2 regions of the Caballeronia sp. LZ043 genome follow, and region 1 is predicted to be linked to the other one. Evidence: predicted binding sites of a transcription regulator. Region 1 holds the regulator's gene; the other holds the start of a gene.
The links. The regulator FliA, encoded in region 1, starts transcription of late flagellar genes. The targets are predictions, from matches to a motif close to CTAAAGTTTNNNNNNNNNNNGCCGNTA.
Positions count from the first base shown of each region.

Region 1 (4,336 bases):
ACGAGCGCGCCGCACGCTGAAACGCCGGCGCCGGGCGCCGCGCCCGCCACGCCGGAAAGCGTCTTCGAAGGCCTGCCCGCGAATGCGGCGGCGGTCGTGACCGAGGCGATCCGGGCGCGCATGCAGCAGGTCGTCAACGACACGGTGATGAACGAACTCTCGTCGATGCGCGAGATGATGGAAGAGCACTTCGCCGGCCTGATGTGGAGCGAGCGCCAGCGCCGCAACCCGACGGGCGGCGCGCTGACCAAGCGCCTGTTCTCGGCCGGTTTCTCGGCGCAGCTCGTGCGCATGGTGATGGACAACATGCCGGAGATGGAGACTGTCGAAGGCGCGCTCGAATGGGTGCAGCAAGTCCTCGAAAACAACATTCCGGTGATGGACAGCGAAGACGCGCTGATGGAGCGCGGCGGCGTGTTCGCACTGATGGGCCCGACGGGCGTCGGCAAGACGACCACCACGGCGAAGCTTGCGGCGCGCTGCGTGATGCGCTTCGGCGCCAGCAAGGTCGCGCTGCTCACGACCGACAGCTACCGGATCGGCGCGCACGAGCAACTGCGCATCTTCGGCAAGATCCTGGGCGTGTCGGTGCACGCGGTGAAGGACGGCGCCGACCTGCAACTGGCGCTGTCCGAACTGCGTAACAAACATATCGTGCTGATCGACACGATCGGCATGAGCCAGCGCGACCGCATGGTCTCCGACCAGATTGCGATGCTGTGCGGCGCGGGCCATCCGGTGCAGCGCATCCTGCTGCTCAACGCGACGAGCCACGGCGACACGCTGAACGAAGTCGTGCAGGCCTACAAGAGCGCGCCGGACCAGCCGCCGCTCGCGGGCTGCATCCTGACCAAGCTCGATGAAGCCACCAATCTCGGCGGCGTGCTCGACACGGTGATCCGCTACAAGCTGCCGGTGCATTACGTCTCGACCGGACAGAAAGTGCCGGAGAACCTGTACGTCGCGACCAAGCGTTTTCTCATCAAGAGCGCGTTCTGCATTCCGCGCGACGGCTCGCCGTTCGTGCCGAACGAAGAAGAAGTCCCCGCGCTGCTCTCCGCGCTGTCCGCGCGTGCCTCGACCGACATGCATGGGGTGCACTTTGGATAAGTTCGTGCTCGACCAGGCAGAAGGTCTGCGACGGCTCCTCACGCGAGCTGGCTCGCGTGTGGTGGCGGTCGTGGGCGGCCCGGCGGGAATCGGTTGCACGTCGACGGTGGTGAATCTCGGCGCGGCGCTGTCGGTACATGGCAAGGATGTGCTTGTGATCGACGAGCACCGCAACGCGGCGTCGGCCAGCCGACTCACCGGCATCGAGGATGCAGGCGCGGCTGCCGCGGTGATGACGGGCCGCAGCACGCTCGCGGAGGCCGCCGGGCGCACGCCGTTCGGCTTTTCGCTGCTCGCGGCGCCGCGTGATGAACGCATCAGCCATGACGCCGCGCAATGCCGTGCGTTGCTGGACGGTCCGGCGGACATCGTGCTGATCGACGCGCAGCTGGACCGGTATGGCGCGCTCTCGTCGCTCGCGGCGCAGGCGCATGACTTTCTCGTCGTGACGCGGGTGGCCGCGTCGGCGATCACCGAGGCGTATGCGTGCATGAAGCGTCTGCACTACGCCCATGCGATCGGCCAGTTCCGCGTGCTGATCAATCACGTGCAGAACCCGGCCGATGCGGCGGTCGCGTTCGACAACCTGTCGGGCGTCGCAAGCCGGTATCTGGCTGTGTCGCTGGTGCAGGCGGGATATGTGTCCGAGGATGCGCGCGTCGCTCGGGCAAAGGAACTCTCACGCTGCGCTGTCGAAGCATTCCCGGCCACGGCCGCGGCACGCGACTACCGCGCGATTGCGGCGGAGCTCCTGCACTGGCCGATGCGCCCCGCGCCGTATGCGCGTGCGGCGAACGGCCAGGCGGACGCGCGAATTCCGGTTGGCGACTCTGAGCAGGGCGGACGGGAGACGGCGCATCGTGCGGCCGCGCTTCACGAAATGGCCATGAGCAGCACGGCGTCGATGTGATCAAGATAGGTGACCAAGATGTATAACGCCCAAGGCAAACTCTCACAGTCCGAAACGCTGACGAAATATGCACCGCTCGTTCGCCGGCTGGGGCTTCAGCTCGTCGCCAAGATGCCGGCGAGCGTCGATCTCGACGATCTCATCCAGGCCGGCATGATCGGCTTGCTGGACGCGGCCGGCCGCTACAAGGAAGACCAGGGCGCGCAGTTCGAGACGTATGCGAGCCAGCGGATTCGCGGCGCGATGCTCGACGAGCTGCGCGCCAACGACTGGCTGCCGCGCAGCATGCGCAAGACGTCGCGCGAAGTGGAATCGGCGGTGCACAAGGTCGAGCAGAACCTCGGCCGGTCCGCCAGCGAGACCGAGATCGCCGAACACATGAAGATGCCGCTCGACGAATATCAGTCGATGTTGCAGGACCTGCACGGCGCGCAGCTGATCTATTACGAAGACTTCGACCGTTCCGCCGATGACGAGCCGTTCCTCGACCGCTATTGCGTCGACCGTTCGGATCCGCTGTCCGCGCTGATGGACGACAGCCTGCGCGGCGCGCTGATCGAAGCCATCGACCGGCTGCCGGAACGCGAGAAGCTGCTGATGAGCCTGTACTACGAGCGCGGCCTGAACCTGCGCGAGATTGGCGCGGTAATGGAAGTGAGCGAGTCGCGCGTGTGCCAGCTGCACAGCCAGGCCGTGGCGCGTCTGCGCACGAAGCTGCGCGAGCAGGCGTGGACCGGCGCCGAAGCGTAAGTCTGACGTTCGACGCGTGACGCATGAGACGAATGGCCCGCAGCGATGCGGGCCATTTGTTTAGCTGGTTTCGAAATCGTGGGTTTCGGCGAACACGGTCTTGCCGGCGCCCAGACTCTTGGCGCGATACATGGCGCGGTCGGCGGCGCGCAGCACGGTGTTCATGTCGGACGGGCGCGCGATCGTCGCGCCGGACAGCAGGCAGGCGCCGATGCTCGCCGATACCGATACCGCCCGCTCCTGCACCGACGTGATGGCGGCGAGCGCCGAGTGGATGCTGTCGGCCACGGCGAGCACCGCCGAGCGGTCCCGCACCTGATGCGCGAGCACGACGAATTCGTCGCCGCCGAGCCGGGCGATGGTATCGGTCCTGCGCAGGCGCGCCTCGAGTTGATGCGCGAACGATTGCAGCAGCACATCGCCGACGGCGTGTCCGTAGGTGTCGTTCACTTCCTTGAAACCGTCGAGGTCGATCAGCAGCAGGGCGGTGGCGTCATCGGCGTCGTGGCCGTCCTGGCTGGTTGGTGGCGCGGCCATCGCCCGATTGACGATCTTCTCCAGCGCATAGCGATTCGAGAGGCCGGTGAGCGGATCGGTGGACGCCTGGCGCGCGAGATCCAGATTGAGCTTGCCGAGCCGGTCGACGAGCACGCTCAGATACACCGAAGCCCCCAGCACGCTCAATCCCAGGCCGATCGCGGCCGGCAGGTTGGCATGCCACCAAGGTTGCCCGAGGCCGAGCGCGATCACCACGATGAGCGCCGTCGTACAGGACACCGCGAGCGTGCGCTTGCCATACCGGCATCCCGAGCCGATCAGGAACCAGAACATCACCCAGATGAGCGGCAGCGCGCTGGCGCCGCCAGCCGCGAGCGCGAGTCCGAGCAAGGCCTGATCGGCGATGGTCGTGAGCGTCAGGCGCGTTCCGGACATGGCGCTCGCGCGGCTCACGACCAATAGCGTCAGGGCGCCGTAAGACACATAGAGGGCGACGAGCCGCACGACCATCGACGCATCGTGCGACGGGCGCCACAAAGCGAAGAGGCCATACGCGAGCAGCACCGCTGTTCCCATCCAGACACGAAGCGTGGCCTGCTCCCGTTCGGGACTCCGGTGCCCGGACCCGATGAAAGCCTGGATCCGGCGTGCCGGTTGATGCGCCTGCTCCATATGAACCCCTGGCTGGTGATTTCTTGCTGTTATGGTGTGCTGCTGTCTCGTATGTGCGGCCCGGTCGCGGGAGGCGCTGTGAAGGTGTGCATCGGGTTGCACCGTCGCGCGACCCGCTATTCTGCTACTTTTTGCGATCTCGCTGCAGGATCGGTTGGGGCGAATGCGGACTCTTTGACTCTTCCCGGTCTTCCTGCTTACGGCTGATGACAATGCACAACAACGCTTCTTCCCTGCAAGGCGAATGGCTGGCGGTCTGCAACAGTGAGGACGTGCCGGAGGGCGGGGCGCGAGGATTCATCGTCGCGGATGAGCGCATCGTCGTGTGGCGGGACAGTCTCGGCGCGGCGCATGTGTGGCGCGACTACTGTCCGCATCGCGGGGCGCAACTGTCGC
Region 1 covers NZ_JARUXT010000001.1:2,768,251-2,772,586, reverse strand. The annotation lists gene flhF (flagellar biosynthesis protein FlhF) at 1-1,110, shown strand, start outside; gene QCE64_RS12710 (MinD/ParA family protein) at 1,103-2,020, shown strand; gene QCE64_RS12705 (RNA polymerase sigma factor FliA) at 2,039-2,770, shown strand; gene QCE64_RS12700 (GGDEF domain-containing protein) at 2,831-3,844, opposite strand; gene QCE64_RS12695 (aromatic ring-hydroxylating dioxygenase subunit alpha) at 4,153-4,336, shown strand, end outside.

Region 2 (4,336 bases), on a different contig from region 1:
CCGTCCGGCATGGGGCTCGCGGTGCCCGCGATGACGACCGCCTTGCTCGGCACCGTCGGCCAGCAGCGCGCGGGGACGGCGTCGGCGGTGCTCAACACGGCGCGCCAGGCGGCGGGAGCGATCGGGGTCGCGGCGTTCGGCGCGCTCGCGGGTCATGGGGAAGGCGCGGCGGGCGCGGCGCATATCGTCGATGCCGTGCGCTGGTCGGCCGGAATTTCCGTCGCGCTCCTGCTGGGCACGGCGTTGGTTGCGCGTCAGATCAGCAATCCGGCGCAGACAAACAAGGATCGCCCGTCAGACTGCGTGCGCAACGCGCTTTCGGAGAATGTTGACTAAATGCAGCAATTTGACGCGTGTCAGTCAGCGGGTACGCCTGTTGCAACGATCAAGCGAGACGCCCGGGGCAGACCGGATCGAAGCAAGCTGCCTCGGAGCCTGAAGCCATCCAACCTCAAGGAGAAGCTGATGTCGACGCTGCCCCGTTCCCCTGAAGAGCCGTACGAACCGGATCCCGACGAATTGTTCGATCCCGATGCGGCGCCGAACCCCGACGATCCGGACATGCCTGACGGCCCGGATTCCGCCACGCCGATGGTGCCCGCCGATCCGAAAAACGGCGAACCGCGCCTGTAGCGCCGGACGTTTCCGCCTGACCAGACAATGCCCGCGCGGCTCGAAGAACCGCGCGGGCACGTTTGTGTGAAGCCGGCTGCCGCGAAGCCTACAGGCTCGTGGTCTGCACGGCGCCGGTTTCCAGTGCGCGCTCGATGAGCGCTTCCTGCTGCGCCTTGCGAACGGCATCGGCAACGAGCGACGCGGGCGCTTCCACTTCCGCCTTGATCGTGCTGATGATGCCTTCCGCTTCGACGATCACCAGTGACTCCGCCGAATCTGCGCGGCTGATGATGACGCGCGGCGGGCCGCCGCCGTCCGCAATGCTTGCGCAGAACTGCATGCTTTGCCCGCCGATCACTTGCTCGAATGTTTGAATCATCGCTATCTTCCGCGTTGGTTGGACAAAAGCTCACCAGGCTCGGAATATCCGGCCTGCCTTCCTGATTGATCCGCCTGCCCGCACGAGGTTCCATTCTGTAAGCCCGTGCGCGCTGGCGCAAGTTCAGCGTCGTGCCTCGGCGAACCGGCCGAGGATGGCGGCGGTGACGTCGTCGGCGGGAAACAGGGCTTCGATCGCCAGCTCGGACAAGGTGATGTCGACCGGCGTGCCGAACACCGTGGTCGTGCTGAAGAACGAAAGCATGCCATGCGGCGTGCGCAGGCGCAGCGGCACGACCACCGGATCGGGCTCGTGACGCCTGGACGGCGGCGCGTGGGCGTGCGCGGGCGCGGGATACGCCTCCAGTTCGGCGTGCAGTGCAACCAGCGCCGGATCGCCCGACACCTCCACCTGCCGATGCAGCCGCGCGAGCAGATGCGCGCGCCACTCGTGCCAGTTGTCGATGACGCCGGCGAGTCCGCGCGGATGCATCGAGAGGCGCAGCGCGTTGACGGGCGGCGCCAGCAACGCGGCATCGGCGGATACGATCAGCGGCGGCAGCGCCGCGTTGGCCGCGACAATGTTCCAGTGGCGGTCGATGGCAAGTGCCGGAAACGGCTCATGACCTTTCAGGACCAGTTCGACGGCGCGGCGCGCGCTGGCCATATGCGGATCGGCCAGGGCGCGCTCCCGATACAGAGGCGCGTAGCCTGCCGCCATCAGCAGCGTATTGCGCTCGCGCAGTGGCACATCGAGCTGTTCGGCGAGGCGCATCACCATTTTCCGGCTCGGCAGCGCGCGCCCCGATTCGACGAAGCTCAGGTGCCGCGTCGAGACATCGGCCTCGCCGGCCAGATCGAGCTGGCTCATGCGTCTTCGCTGACGCCATTCGCGCAGCAGCGTGCCGACGGTCGCGTCCGGGGCGGAGGACGCCGGATCAGCAAGGGCGTGGACGAGAGTCGAGTTCATGCGGACGATCTTAGTCGAACCGGATGCGCCCGTTCCATTACCTGCCACGTCATCACAGCGCGACTGCCTTGCGTCCGCGGCGCCGATCGGCCGGAACGTAACATTTACGACGCAAACATTTGCGCAGAAAAACTTGCTCCGGACACCCTTCATTTCCCGTTCTTACCGGCCGTTAAGAGCCTGAACAAGCGAACAATGCGTCGCGAGCCGTGCGCGTCTTTTCTTCAAGCAAGCACGCACGGCCCGCGGCGCGCGGAAAACTGCGGAGAAATCATGTTTGTCATCATCGGATGGGTGGTGGTCATCGGCTCGGTGATCGGCAGCTTCATCGGCGTCGGCGGCCACCTTGCCGCGCTCGTGCAGCCGTTCGAGCTGCTGTGCATTTTCGGGGCGGCGATCGGCGCATTTGTCGTGTCGAATCCAACCGCGACGCTCAAGAAGACCCTGCAATCCATCCCGAAGGCGTTCAAGGGCGGCGGCTATACCAAAGAGAAGTACGTCGCGCTGATCGCGCTGCTGTACGAACTGCTTCAGAAGGCGCGCAAGGAAGGCATGATGGCGCTCGAAGCCGATGTCGACGCGCCCGAATCCAGCCCGCTCTTTCAGAAGTACGAGCACGTGATGGCCGATCATCATCTGCTCGACTTCATCGTCGACTATCTGCGCATGATGTCGGCGGGCAATGTCAACGCGCTCGAGATGCAGGACCTGATGGACGAGGAACTCGAGACGCATCACACCGAGAGCTCGGTCGCGGCCAACGCGATCCAGAAGATGGCCGATGGCCTGCCTGCGTTCGGTATCGTCGCCGCCGTGATGGGCGTGGTGCACACGATGGGTTCGGTGGGCGCCGCGCCCGCCATCCTCGGCGAGATGATCGCGGGCGCGCTGGTCGGCACGTTCCTCGGCATTCTGCTGGCTTACGGCTTCATCGGCCCGCTCGCCGATCTGCTCAATGCAAAGGGCGCTGCGGAAGCGAAACCGTTCCAGTGCGTGAAGTCGGTACTGCTTGCTTCGATGAACGGCTACGCGCCGACTATTGCGGTGGAATTCGGCCGCAAGGTGCTGTTCACGGCGGACCGCCCGAGCTTCAAGGAACTGGACGACGCGGTGCGCGCGACCAAGATGCCGAAAGCGGCTTCCTGACCTGCACGCGCACGCAAGAAGGAAATCACTCTCATGGCTGAGAAACCGTCACGCGATCCGCTGCAATCCGTACTTGCGCCCACCGTGGTCGTGAAACGCAAGAAGAAGGCGCACGGACATGGCCATCACGGCGGCGCGTGGAAGATCGCCTACGCCGACTTCGTCACCGCGATGATGGCGTTCTTCCTGTTGATGTGGCTGCTCGGGTCCACGTCGAAGTACGACAAGGAAGGCATCGAGCAGTATTTCAACACGCCGTTGTCGGCGTTGTTCGGCAACGATGGCGGTGCGTCCACGCATACGAGCGTGATTACCGGCGGCGGTCAGGATCTGTCGAGCACGCGTCCCGGCGAAGGCAAGAAGAGCCAGACGCAGCCGGTGCCGCAGACCATCGCGCGCGCCGCTGTTGCGATGGAGGATTTGCAGAAGCTTCAGCAACTGAAGCAGAAGCTGACTGCCTTGATCGAACAGACGCCGGCGCTGCGTGCGTTCAAGGATCAGATCCGGATCGCGATCACGAGCGAAGGCTTGCGTATCGAGATCGTGGACTCGCTCAATCGGCCGATGTTCGCTTCCGGCAGTTTCAGGCTCGAAGGTTATGTGACCACGATTCTGACCAACATCGGGGCTTCGCTGAACGATGTGGAGAACCGCGTGTCGATCGCGGGACATACGGATGCGGTGCCCTATTCCGGTGGTCAGGCCGGGTATTCGAACTGGGAATTGTCGAGTGAGCGCGCGAATGCGGCGCGGCGCGCGCTGGTGGCCGGGGGGATGAAGGAAAGCAAGGTGCTGCAGGTGCGCGGGCTGGCTGACGTGCTGCCGCTGAACAAGGATGTGGTTGATGAGCCGACTAATCGGCGGATCAGTATTCTCGTTCTTAACAAGGCCGCGGAGCAGGCGTTCTTCAAGGATGGCGGGAGGACGACGGTCGATCAAGGGCAACCGGTGGAGGCTGCGATTCCGGCTGCGGTGGCGGCGAAGTCGAATGGGACGGTGAGTGTGGTGAAGTAGCATTGCGACCAATCGGGCCCGCGGAGGAAACACGAGTTCGGATCGTGCTTCACGTCGCGGGCTCTTGACCCGACGTCTCACCCCACCCACTCCCCCACCGTCTGCACCACAAGCCAAGCATTCGCGGCACTGATCACCACGAACAACCCCCACGCGGCCACCTTCATCCAACTCGCGTTGACGAACTCCCCCATGAGCCTCCGATCGCTGGTC
Region 2 covers NZ_JARUXT010000004.1:556,337-560,672, reverse strand. The annotation lists gene QCE64_RS30040 (MFS transporter) at 1-336, shown strand, start outside; gene QCE64_RS30035 (hypothetical protein) at 466-633, shown strand; gene QCE64_RS30030 (hypothetical protein) at 722-994, opposite strand; gene QCE64_RS30025 (helix-turn-helix transcriptional regulator) at 1,118-1,963, opposite strand; gene motA (flagellar motor stator protein MotA) at 2,237-3,109, shown strand; gene motB (flagellar motor protein MotB) at 3,143-4,123, shown strand; gene QCE64_RS30010 (Nramp family divalent metal transporter) at 4,201-4,336, opposite strand, start outside.
Region 2: the regulator FliA is predicted to act here: its motif matches at 2,112-2,138, upstream of motA (flagellar motor stator protein MotA).